DNA from 4 places in the Rossellomorea sp. LjRoot5 genome. Region 1 is predicted to be linked to each of the others. Evidence: riboswitches for the same ligand, from Rfam matches in the RefSeq annotation. Region 1 holds a riboswitch; each other region holds the start of a gene.
The links. A riboswitch is a leader RNA that binds a small molecule or an ion and turns the genes downstream of it on or off. The one in region 1 is predicted to bind S-adenosylmethionine.

Region 1 (3,139 bases):
CTTCTATCTTCCCTTATTTGCCCAGTGCTTCCGTTTTTAACGCTTCTGCTTTGTTCGTGCGTTCCCAAGGAAGATCGATGTCGTTACGGCCGAAGTGTCCGTAAGCAGCTGTCTGCTTGTAAATCGGACGACGAAGGTCCAGCATTTTAATGATTCCTGCAGGACGCAGGTCAAAGTTATTGCTGACAACGTCAATCAATACATCTTCTGAAACCTTCCCTGTTCCAAATGTATCAACGGAGATGGATACGGGCTTCGCAACACCGATAGCATACGCTAATTGAACTTCACATTTGTCAGCAAGGCCTGCTGCCACGATGTTCTTCGCAACATAGCGCGCTGCATAAGCTGCTGAACGGTCCACTTTTGTTGCATCCTTACCAGAGAATGCACCGCCACCGTGACGAGCGTATCCGCCGTAAGTGTCAACGATGATCTTACGTCCAGTAAGTCCCGCATCACCTTGAGGTCCGCCGATTACGAAACGGCCAGTCGGGTTGATGAAGTATTTAGTCTGTTCATCGATCAGTTCTTTCGGTACAACCGGGTCGATGACGTATTCTTTCAAGTTACGTTGGATCTGCTCTAACGCCACTTCCGGGTGATGCTGAGTCGAGATAACGATCGTGTCGATGCGGACCGGCTTATCGTTTTCATCGTATTCAACGGTTACTTGCGTTTTTCCGTCAGGACGAAGGTAAGGAAGGATCTCTTCTTTACGAACTTCCGTTAATCGACGGGAGATTTTGTGTGCAAGGGAAATCGGAAGAGGCATAAGCTCTTTCGTTTCGTTACATGCGAATCCAAACATCAGCCCTTGATCACCTGCACCGATGGCATCAATTTCTTCATCCGTCATTTGACCTTCACGGGCTTCAAGGGCCTGATCGACACCTTGAGCGATATCAGCCGACTGCTCATCAATGGATGTAAGAACGGCACATGTTTCAGCATCGAAGCCGTATTTCGCACGGGTATAGCCGATTTCACGGATCGTTTCACGAACGATTTTCGGAATATCGACATACGTATTCGTAGTGATTTCACCGGCAACCAGAACAAGACCCGTTGTGACAGACGTTTCACACGCTACACGGGCATTCGGATCATTAGTAAGAATTGCATCAAGAATTGAATCAGAGATTTGGTCACAAATTTTATCTGGATGTCCTTCGGTTACGGACTCAGATGTAAACAGACGACGTTTAGTTGACATCAAGGTTCCTCCTTAAGCATATTTGTCAGAACGATTCTTCTGACAAAACAGTAAACAGATACGGTACTCATTTCCCTAAGTAGTATGAAGTAAACATGATTCATTTATAAATAAATCATGATTTATGTGCATATGGTCCACTATAAACAGAAAAAACCCTTCCTCGGGGAAAAAAGCTTCAGAGGAAAGGTTTCAGATCATAGCCGCGCCTTTTCTCTCTTATCGTTCAAGGTTTAGAGACCTTGCCTCAGTTTAGCACCTTCGCTTAATCGGATTCATTAAGGAAATGAATCCATTCACTATTTAGCAGGTTGCTGGGTTTCATAGGGTCTGCTCCCTCCACCAGCTCAGGATAAGAGTATCCGTTCAAGGAACAATGATAACGGTTAGGACAAGTGGTGTCAACTTTTTTTGGATGACAGGTTTAACCATTCATTTCATGATTTCAGCCTGTTTTTCTTCATTAAAATAACCTAATGGGGTAATGAGGCTAAACATTGCAGGAGGTATTACATATAAATAAGAAGAAACAAGCTTTATTCGGTCAAGAAATGTGACAAAATGAAGACACCTTATAAAATTAAATAAATAGTATAGACTAATAGCTCGATTGTGTTATACTATTTTTGTGAAGAAAACGATACCATTAAATAAATTTATATAAAGGAAGGGTTCTAATGAATTCAGTGAGCATGTCTAATGAATTAACAGAATTACTTAACGGTCAAAACATTCAGGAACAATTATCTGTTTCTCAACTAGTCGAAAAGGTCCTTCAACGAAATGAAGGCGTTTTAACATCATCAGGTGCAGTCAGAGCAGAAACTGGTAAATACACAGGACGCTCTCCTAAAGATAAATTTATTGTGGAAGAACCAACTACGAAGGATAAAATCGAGTGGGGTTCTGTCAATCAGCCGATCTCTTCGGAATCATTCGATAAATTATATACAAAAGTCATCACATACTTAAAAGAAAAAGAGGAAGTTTTCTCATTTAAAGGGTTCGCAGGCGCAGACCCAAAACATAGACTGCCGATTCAAGTGATCAATGAATTCGCCTGGCACAATCTGTTCGCCCACCAATTATTTATCCGCCCTCAAACAGAAGAGTTGAAAGAGCATCAATCCGAATTCACCGTGATTTCAGCTCCGAACTTCAAAGCTGACCCTGAAGTCGACGGAACTCACTCTGAAACGTTCATCATCGTTTCATTTGAAAAGAGAATCGTATTGATCGGCGGTACGGAATATGCCGGTGAAATGAAGAAATCAATCTTCTCTGTCATGAACTATGTACTTCCTGAATCCGATATCCTTTCCATGCACTGCTCTTCGAACGTCGGTCGTGAAGGCGATGTAGCGTTATTCTTCGGATTGTCCGGTACAGGGAAAACGACTTTATCCGCAGATCCCAACCGCCGCTTGATCGGTGATGATGAGCACGGCTGGTCCCCGAACGGCGTATTCAATATCGAAGGCGGCTGCTACGCTAAGTGCATCGGTCTGACACGTGAAAAAGAACCTCAGATCTTTGATGCGATCCGTTTCGGTTCCGTCCTTGAAAATGTCGTTCTTGATGAAATGTCCCGCATCGCGGATTATGATGATAACACTTTAACAGAAAACACGCGTGCTGCCTACCCCATTCAAGCGATGGAAAACATCGTGGAACCAAGTATCGCAGGGCACCCAAATACAATTGTATTCTTAACAGCTGATGCATTCGGCGTATTACCTCCAATCAGCAAGCTGACGAAAGAACAGGCAATGTATCATTTCCTAAGCGGTTATACTTCAAAGCTTGCAGGTACGGAGCGTGGAATCACGTCACCACAGGCAACATTCTCGACATGCTTCGGTTCACCGTTCCTTCCGCTTCCTGCCACTCGTTATGCAGAGATGCTTGGTAAGAAGATCGATG
Region 2 (3,139 bases), 290 kb from region 1:
TAAGTAAGCTTGTTTTCCCATAAATTTTCCTTGGATGTAAGAAATAACAGGATTCCAAGAATCAGTCCTACTACGAAGGTAATCAGGACTGACATCCCCGTCATATAAAGGGTTTCAACAGTCGCTTCCCACATCTTCTCCCAGTCCACATTCGGAAATAAATTTTCTATCATCCTCGGATCACCTCCACTTTGACCATCTGTTTCTCAGCGAAGGCAACGGCTGCCTGAATCGTCTCTTCGTTTCCATCAAGGTGGACGAATAGCGTACCATAAGCCCCTTTTTGCGTTTGGGAAATCTGTCCTTGAAGGATATTGACATCCAGGTCGAATCTTCGGATCAAGCTGGTAATGAGCGGTTGCTCAGTCGATTCACCAACGAAGGTGAATTTCAGTACTTTTCCTTTAGGATACTGAGCTAAGAGGTGATCGATCGTTTCCCCTGTTTCTTCCACTTGAGATACTTCTCTCACAAATCGCTTCGTCACCTGCTCTTTGGGATTTCTGAACACCTCAAGAACATCCCCAAGCTCTACCACCTTCCCTTGTTCCATGACCGCCACACGATAACAGATTTTTTTGATCACATGCATTTCATGGGTGATCAGGACGATGGTCAGGCCTAAACGTTTATTAATATCCACCAATAAATCAAGGATGGAATCGGTTGTTTGCGGATCTAAAGCAGAGGTGGCTTCGTCACAAAGCAGGACGTTGGGATTATTTGCAAGGGACCTCGCAATACCGACCCTCTGCTTCTGTCCACCGCTCAACTGGGACGGATATGCGTCCCCTCTTCCATCTAATCCAACCAGTTCCAATAATTCGTTGGCTCTTCTCATTCTCTCTTTCTTGGAAACTCCAGCGATTTCTAAAGGAAACTGGATATTTTCAAGTACCGTGCGTGACCACAGGAGATTGAAATGCTGAAAAATCATCCCTATTGACTGCCTCGCCTGCCGAAGATGTTTTCCTTTCACTTGGGAAACGATCTGCCCATTCACATTCACGGTTCCATTTGTGGGAACTTCAAGTCCATTGAGCATCCGGATCAACGTACTCTTACCTGCCCCACTATAGCCAATCACTCCAAAAATTTCTCCTTGGGCAATGTCGATGTTGACGCCATCAACGGCTGAAATAGGTCCTGATTTTGATTGAAAGATTTTTTTCACATTTGAAATGGTAATCATGCTGTCTCCACCTTCTTTCCGAGTAAAACGACATTTTTAATTAGAATTAAAATTACGCTTGCCATTCACACAGCCTTTACGCAAACAATAAAAAATGCCTTCCTGCGATAAGCAGAAAGGCATAATCATATATAGGACTATCCTTTCTCTCATCTTTCAAAGCAAAAGCTTTGAGTGAATTGGCACCATTTCAATTTTCATTGACGGTTGCCGGGCTTCATAGGGCACGTCCCTCCACCTCTCTAAATAAGAGTAAAGTATCAATTTATTTAATTTTTTGAATTGTTAAAGACTCTGAAAATTTGCTACATGGAAGATTCTATCATCGAAAATAGAAGTGTGTCAATTCTTTTTTCTCTTTTTTTCATACTTGAACCGGTTCCTTGACCCTGGACCTCGTCAGCCACAGGACAGACTCGACAAATAACAGCTGACGGTATCCTCCTCTGACTTTCAGGATGTCGTTTTCGATCAGTTGAGACAATCGTTCTTCTCCTGAAAGTAGGGATAGCATGTCCTTCTCTTTTCCCTCAATGACAAAATGGGATTCCCCACTACCATCAGTCAATACAGCACAACCTCCGCTTGAAATGGATATCCCGTATAGGTCCTTTTCACAATGAAATTGAAGAATAAATGGGCTGTCTGGAAACAAGAGTCTTAAGTGATACCTAGAATGACACTGATCTACTAATTCCTCTAAATATATTCGCATGAATACACCCTCCCAGTGAAACTTCTATATAGTATCAATTCCACTTTTAGGTATTTTTCCCTTTTAGACATTCTCGACATGTTTTGAATGAGTGTATCTTATTTGTCGAACAGTAAGAATTTGGGTGATGACCAGTCAAAAAGTGAGCGGATTCGAAACATTTCCCAAGAAATATGTCCTCGTTTGTAGAAAGAAAATCCACAAAAAATAAAAAGACCTTATCTAAAAAGGTCTCTTATCCCCACTAGCTGTTTTGGATTTTGTTGATGGTTTCGTATAGGAATGGTACGGATTGAAAGGCATAGATTCTCTCCATTTCCTGTCCATCTTTAAATAAGAGAAGGCAGGGGACGCTTTCTATGGATTGTTCTTCGGCGAATTGGGGCAGATAGTTCAGGTTCGCCTTCACAAAATGAAATGACTGGGGGAGTTTCTCGACCACTTCCAACATTTTACCCGCGACCTGACATGTACCACACATCGGTGTATATAGATAAACGGCTACAAACGTATGGTATTCGATCGATTGGTTTAATTCTTCTGTCTGGCTTACCTCCAACAAAACTAAATCATCCTTTTTCCTAGATATTCTTTATGCACATCGATATTCGCACCTATGAGAATGGATGCAAGATGATATTCCGGGGCTGCGGCCACTTCCTTATACATCCGGTCGATATAAAGGTGTCCCGCTTCAGGGAATTCACGCTTAAACTGTTTACGTAATTTTTCCCCCGCATCATCCGCATCGACGAGGATGTACACATCCCTTTCAAACAGCTCATCGATGAGTTCGTCCATTTTTGTAATACTGATCGTTCCATTCGTGCAAATAATTTGAATCGGTTCTTTGATTATATCTCTTACTTTCCGCTTGTCGGTAGTACCTTCGACAATGATTACTTTTTCGTCAAGTTCCATCATGATCATCACCTTATCTTTCAGAAATAAGATTAGGATAGTATATTCAGATAACAAGAGATGATGTCCACTTTCTACTTATATTTTCTCATGTTTACAAAAAATAGTGCAAGTGGTTTGTTTCATTGCTTATAGAAATGGTGCCAGATCCATACACGAATCCGGCACCGCGGTCATCCTTAACACCATCCACCTTCGTCACAATCCGTGTACCTTGCATCATGGCCTTCGGTGGAAGTATAGTTCTGATAAATTTTATTTTCTTTTGCTTCGAAGTTCGGTTCCATTGTCAGTCCATCAAGGGGCAGGGA
Region 3 (3,139 bases), 3.2 Mb from region 1:
AATGGTCTTTGATAAATCCGGACACAAAAAGAGACAAACCCAGACCGGTTTGTCTCTTTTCCAACAAGATTAAGAAGAACGGACCGGATCTCCATCAGCAACGGATCTCCTAGTGAATTTCGGAAGGGCGAATTGAATCGCAATCAACCCACAAACTGCAATCAGGACAGGATAGAAGGCATATGGGATGATGCTGACCGGTGATATGCCGGCTACTTCTGCCACTAACAGTGCCTGTGCACCGTATGGGATCAATCCTTGAACGGCACAGGAGAAAATATCCAGGATGCTGGCCGACTTACGGGCATCAACGCCATACTTATCGCTAAGCGTTTTCGCCAGTGGTCCTGCGATGATAATGGAAATCGTATTATTTGCTGTGCAAAGATTCGTTGAACTCACCAATCCTGCTGTAGCAAGCTGTGCTCCTTGAGGAGATTTGATTTTACGGGTGGCATGATAAAGGATCGCTTGAATCCCACCATTATGACGAATCAGTTCGACGACTCCGCCGATCAGGATGGACAGGATCACAATCTCCGCCATGCCCATCATACCATCAGCTACACTACCAAAGTAACTCGATGGGGTAAAGCTTCCATCAGTAAATCCGATAATCCCTGCCAACACAATCCCGCCTATTAAAACGACAAATACGTTCAATCCTGCAAGGGCCCCGATGATGACTCCAAGGTAAGGGATGATTTTAACCCAATCGAAGCTTCCTGCGTCGACAGAGGATGGAGTCCCCATCGTAAGGACAAAAAGGATGACCATAGTGATGATGGCTGCCGGTAATACAATGAAGAAGTTCACTTTGAACTTGTCCTTCATTTCCGTTTTCTGTGTGCGTACGGCTGCAATCGTTGTATCCGAGATGAACGATAAATTATCCCCGAACATCGCTCCTCCGATGACGGTGGCCATAGCAAGGGGCATGGAAATATCTGCTCCTGAGCTGATGCCCACTCCGATAGGGGCAAGTGCTGCAATCGTCCCCATGGATGTACCCATTGATAAGGAAATGAAAGCGGCGATGATGAATAATCCAACAATGATTAAATTACCAGGAAGTACGGATAGGGCAAAGTTGACGGTTGAATCAACAGCCCCCATCTTTTCTGCTACACCGGAAAACGCGCCGGCTAATAGGAAGATAAAGACCATGATCATAATATCCGGATGCCCGGCGCCTTTTGCGAACCGTTCAACCTTAGAGGTTAACGATTCTTTTCGATTCATCGCCAGGGCTACAACTGCGGCAATGATAATGGATACGAGAACAGGGAATGCATAAAAATCTCCTGAAAGGATTCCCGCTCCAAGGAACAGTGAAACAAATATGATCAAGGGCAATAAAGCCAGTAAATTACCTTTTTCTTGGTTCATGTCAAACACTCCTTTGTCGTGTGAAATCAAATAAAAAAACCTCTTCCAACATAAGAAGAGGTTTCATTCAAACGAAACACTCCTCTTATCTTTCAAGCATTACGCTTGCTGGATGTGGCACAGCACTCATCATGAGTCCGCTGCCGAGACATCACAGGGCCAGTCCCTCCGTCTCTCTGGATAAGAAGATATGTTATTTAGTTAATTTAAAATATACTTCCATACTTTAAAGGGTTTAATTGAAAAAGTCAAACGGTAATTTATTGGAAATGAAAACGTAGTGCGTGGCTGCCGTAGCTGGCTCAAACCAAAGCGTAGGCTGTTCGCCGTAGCACGGGATACATCGTAAAACGCGAGGCTTTATCCATAAAAAGGCATAAATTCATAGACAAGTGAACGGTCAGGGTCTACTATAAGATAGACAAAAACATCTTGGGGGATACGGTAGTGGAAAGAAATGTACGAAATCAAATTTTTACATTACAAGGGTTTTATTTATTGACGTTCTTCGGGGTTGGTAGTTTATATCCTTTACTTAGTGTGTATTTGAGCGAAAGTGTGGGGTTAAATGGGTATCAGATCGGAACCATTATGTCTGTCGGCCCGATCATGATGATTTTCTTCCAGCCGATATGGGGGATGGTCAGTGACACAACCAATAAGCCGACCGTCGTGTTAGGGTTGACTTCCTTAGTTGCAGGGATCTTTGCTCTTGGTTATTTATTCATGGATGTTTACTATGGATTGTTGGTGGTAGCAATTTTAGTTGCGATCTTCCAAAGCGCCATCATCCCCGTCTCCGACAGTATCAGTTTGAAGTATACGAGTAAAGTCGGTTATAACTACGGAAATATCCGATTGTTCGGCTCATTGGGATTCGGGATTGCCGTGTTCATCATGGGGAGGCTTTCAGAGGGATTTATTGGACCGACGATCATTTTCTACTCCTTCTTTATCTGCCTGGTCCTTTCAGGGTTCCTATCCTTCCGTTTTCCTAAAGAGAGAGCGGCGGCTAAGCTTGATTTAAAAGCCGGGATGAAGGAATTATTCACGATGAAAAAATTTCTGATCTTCCTGGCCGTCACGTTCCTGGTATTTGGCCCGAATTTAGCCAACAACGTGTATTTCGGATTATTCGTGGAAGATTCAGGTGGTACGTACGCCGGAATCGGCCTCGCATTTCTGATCGCCGTCCTATCAGAAGTACCGTTTATGAGAATCGCGGGAGGTTGGATTGATAAGTTCGGTCTCTTGACCGTAGCGGCGCTGGCAGGCGCTGCATCCATGATCCGCTGGCTATTTTACTTCACGGAACCAAGTCTATGGCTGGTATATTCTTCAGCAGTGATGCAGGGTCTTGCCATCGGATTATTCATTCCTGCAGGGCTTCGCTACATTAAAGAAATCACGCCGGCACATATTACAGCTACTGCCGTGACCGTCTATTCGGCAATCGGAAATGGCCTCGGGAATTGGTTCAGTACCTTCGTGGGAGGTTTCATCTATGAAACATACTCCATTTACACGGTATACCTCTTCTTCGCAGTCCTGTCACTCCTTGGCATCTTCCTCTGCTTCGTCCTAATGAAAGAAGAAAAGAAGAATGCATTAGCCTACTAATAAAACATCTTCAGGCATCCGCTACCCACGGATGCCTATTTTTAATATAAAATTAACAAAAGGAAGGATTTTCCTTATAGGGTGTATAAGTATATATAAGTGGCTTTACCCCCGGTTAAATGTGCAGCTC
Region 4 (3,139 bases), 520 kb from region 1:
ACATGGAAGAAGGGACCTACCATCGCTCAGATTCAGGTACTCCTCAAGGTGGAGTGATTTCTCCACTTTTAGCGAATATCTATCTGAACGAACTGGATTGGACACTTGATTTACACGGCATTCGATTTGTACGGTATGCCGATGACTTCCTCCTTTTCGCCAAATCCAAAGAGGACATTAAGAAAGCCGAACAAATCACAAAAGAGAAACTCGATGAACTAGGTCTGGAAATTTCTATCGAGAAGACTAAAATTGTCGATTTCAATCATGATGATTTCGACTTTATTGGTTTTACGTTCCAACACTGGAGAAAACGTAAGAAGGATGGTAAACCTTACTATTTAGCCAAACCAAAAGATGAGACCTGGAAAGACTTTCGAATGAAAATTAAGAGAGCCACCAGGAAAACACTCACCTTAAGCAGAGAAGCGTGGTACCAACGCGTAAACTCCATCATTCAAGGAAAGGTAAACTTCTATCTAACCTTGTGGAAAGCGATTGAAGAATTCAAAGAGAAGGGATATCGACTGAACTGTTGTTTCAACATATTCAGAGATGAACTACTGGCAATAGATTCTTACACTCGCCGAAGGCTGAGAGTCGCTATGCTTCACAAACATCCTTCACAACGAAAAGGATGGGTGATGAGTACGAAATGGAACATTGAATTCTTTGCGTGTACAGGTCTTAAATCTGCTTTTCAAATATATTACGGAAAACAGTATGGAGATGGTATTGAATACTACCTCCAATACATGAAAGATAAGCAAAAGAAGAAATACAAAAGAAGTCTGGAGAGAGCAAAAGAAAAGGGAGAGGAATACTTTTCTTCACAACGACTTTCTAAAATACACTGTGCGAATAAGTTTGCATCATCTTGAACTAAGCGGAATCACATTGGTAAGCCGTATGCCTTAATAGGGCACGTACGGTTTGATGAGGGGGTGGCCTTGAGAAAGGTCACCCTACTCTATTATATAAACAGAATTACGTTGCCAGGACAACGAAGATAACGCTTACATAAAAAACCATCAAAATCATCTATTGACTTCCCGTCCCATACCCAGTATTATCCTCTATAAGATAAAATTTTGAAAATTACATACTTTCAATTATCCAGAGTGACCGAGGGATCAGGCCCTATGACGTCCGGCAACCTCCAGTAATGGAACGGTGCTAATTCCTGCAGAATGATTTCATTCTGAGAGATAAGTCGAGATAAACAGGCGATGCTTCTTTCAGTTGAAAGAGGCATTTTTTATTGGAGAAAAAGGGGTGTGCACATTGATCGAGATTCGGAATCTGGTTAAAACGTACAAAACGAAAAAGCAAACGGTGGTCGGTGTTGACAATGTCTCTGTGACGATCAAGAAGGGTGAAATCTTCGGAATCGTCGGATACAGCGGAGCGGGGAAGAGCTCACTCATTCGATGCCTGAATTTACTTGAAACCCCGACATCAGGGGAAATCATCATTGATGGACAGGATTTCACGAAGCTTACGTCCAAGCAATTGAGGCTTGCCCGTCAGAAAACGAGCATGATCTTCCAGCATTTTCACCTCATCAAGTCGAAGACGGTGTTTGATAATCTCGCCTTTGCTTTGAAAGCAGCGCATGTACCGAAAGCGAAAATCAAACCGAGAGTCGTCGAGCTCCTGGAGATGGTCGGTCTTTCAGACAAAGCCGACGCGTACCCGGCTCAGCTCAGCGGGGGACAGAAGCAGAGAGTCGGGATCGCGAGGGCACTTGCCAATAACCCATCGGTATTACTTTGTGATGAAGCGACATCGGCCCTCGATCCGAATACGACCAAATCGATCTTGAGGCTGTTGAAAAAGATCAACAAGGAACTGGGCTTGACGATCGTCCTCATCACCCACGAAATGGAAGTAGTGAAGGAAATCTGCGACCGGATGGCCGTGATGCAGGACGGGAAGATCGTGGAGGAAGGTCCCGTGTATGACCTGTTTGACGAACCGAAACAGCCCTTGACCAAGCAATTCATCGAAACGATTCTCCAATTCGACCTGCCGCCTCATCTGCTGGAATCGAGAAAAGGGAAGCTCATCAAGATTCAATTCAAAGGATCCATCGCCGAGGAAAGCGTCGTATCAGAGGTGTTTCAGCGGTACAAGGTGCGGGGGAATATCCTGCACGGCAAGATCGAATATATTCAGGATGTCCCACTCGGGATATTCATCATGGAACTGATTGGAACAGCTGACGAAATCGAAGCGGCGATCCGTTATATTACGGCGAAGACGCAAAGCCTGGAGGTGCTCGAGGATGCTGCCTGATTCATTGACTGCTATACTGCCGGAATTGAATAAAGCCTTTTTTGAAACGGTGTATATGGTGGGTATCTCATTAGCCGTAGCAATTATAGTGGGATTGCCACTGGGGATTCTGCTTTTTGTGACAGACAAGGGCTTATTTTTACAAAATAGTGTGATTAAGAAGGTCGTCGGATTCGTCGTGAACATGGTACGCTCGGTACCTTTCATCATTCTATTAGTAGCCCTCTTACCATTAACCAAACTATTAACCGGGACGACCATCGGGCCGACAGCGGCATCCGTATCACTCTCGGTTGCTGGGATTCCGTTTTTTGCGAGAATGGTAGAAACGTCTTTAAGAGAAATTGATAAGGGAGTCATTGAAGCATCGGTTTCCGTTGGGGCGAGTCCATGGATGATCATCAAGGATGTACTGTTACCGGAAGCGCGTCCGGCGGTCATTCAGGCCATTACGATTACAACGATCAGTTTAGTCGCCTATTCTGCCATGGCCGGCATTGTAGGCGGCGGGGGAGTTGGGGACCTGGCGATTCGCTTCGGGTACTACCGATATGACAACACGGTGATGATTACAACCGTGGTCATTCTGATTTGTTTGGTTCAGCTCATCCAGTATACGGGTGATGTGTTTGCACGATTGGTGGATAAACGATAACAACTATAGGGGGAACAACAAGTGAAAAAGTGGATTTTATTATTAGCATTAGCGGTAACAATGAGCGTACTGGCAGCCTGCGGAGGAGAAGAGGCAAGCTCAGAAGATAAAAAAGAAGTGACGATCGGAGCCACATCCGGTCCATATAGTGATATGGTTACGAAAGCAATCAAGCCCGGTCTTGAA

Region 2: another riboswitch for S-adenosylmethionine. It lies ahead of ACSQ2E_RS03555 (methionine ABC transporter ATP-binding protein); the one in region 1 lies ahead of metK (methionine adenosyltransferase).
Region 3: another riboswitch for S-adenosylmethionine. It lies ahead of ACSQ2E_RS21710 (Na+/H+ antiporter NhaC family protein); the one in region 1 lies ahead of metK (methionine adenosyltransferase).
Region 4: another riboswitch for S-adenosylmethionine. It lies ahead of ACSQ2E_RS02445 (methionine ABC transporter ATP-binding protein); the one in region 1 lies ahead of metK (methionine adenosyltransferase).

Annotation. Positions count from the first base shown of each region.
Region 1 covers NZ_CAXUQN020000001.1:1,015,985-1,019,123, reverse strand. Annotated here, with positions in the region: gene metK (methionine adenosyltransferase) at 14-1,216, opposite strand; SAM riboswitch class I at 1,433-1,575, opposite strand; gene pckA (phosphoenolpyruvate carboxykinase (ATP)) at 1,894-3,139, shown strand, end outside.
Region 2 covers NZ_CAXUQN020000001.1:721,269-724,407, reverse strand. Annotated here, with positions in the region: gene ACSQ2E_RS03560 (methionine ABC transporter permease) at 1-173, opposite strand, end outside; gene ACSQ2E_RS03555 (methionine ABC transporter ATP-binding protein) at 170-1,192, opposite strand; SAM riboswitch class I at 1,339-1,445, opposite strand; gene ACSQ2E_RS03550 (SCP2 sterol-binding domain-containing protein) at 1,557-1,907, opposite strand; gene ACSQ2E_RS03545 (thioredoxin family protein) at 2,152-2,466, opposite strand; gene ACSQ2E_RS03540 (toprim domain-containing protein) at 2,472-2,831, opposite strand; gene ACSQ2E_RS03535 (YusG family protein) at 3,008-3,139, opposite strand, start outside.
Region 3 covers NZ_CAXUQN020000001.1:4,251,701-4,254,839, reverse strand. Annotated here, with positions in the region: gene ACSQ2E_RS21710 (Na+/H+ antiporter NhaC family protein) at 70-1,389, opposite strand; SAM riboswitch class I at 1,472-1,576, opposite strand; gene ACSQ2E_RS21705 (MFS transporter) at 1,837-3,009, shown strand.
Region 4 covers NZ_CAXUQN020000001.1:494,777-497,915, forward strand. Annotated here, with positions in the region: gene ltrA (group II intron reverse transcriptase/maturase) at 1-881, shown strand, start outside; SAM riboswitch class I at 1,110-1,215, shown strand; gene ACSQ2E_RS02445 (methionine ABC transporter ATP-binding protein) at 1,285-2,298, shown strand; gene ACSQ2E_RS02450 (methionine ABC transporter permease) at 2,288-2,953, shown strand; gene ACSQ2E_RS02455 (MetQ/NlpA family ABC transporter substrate-binding protein) at 2,975-3,139, shown strand, end outside.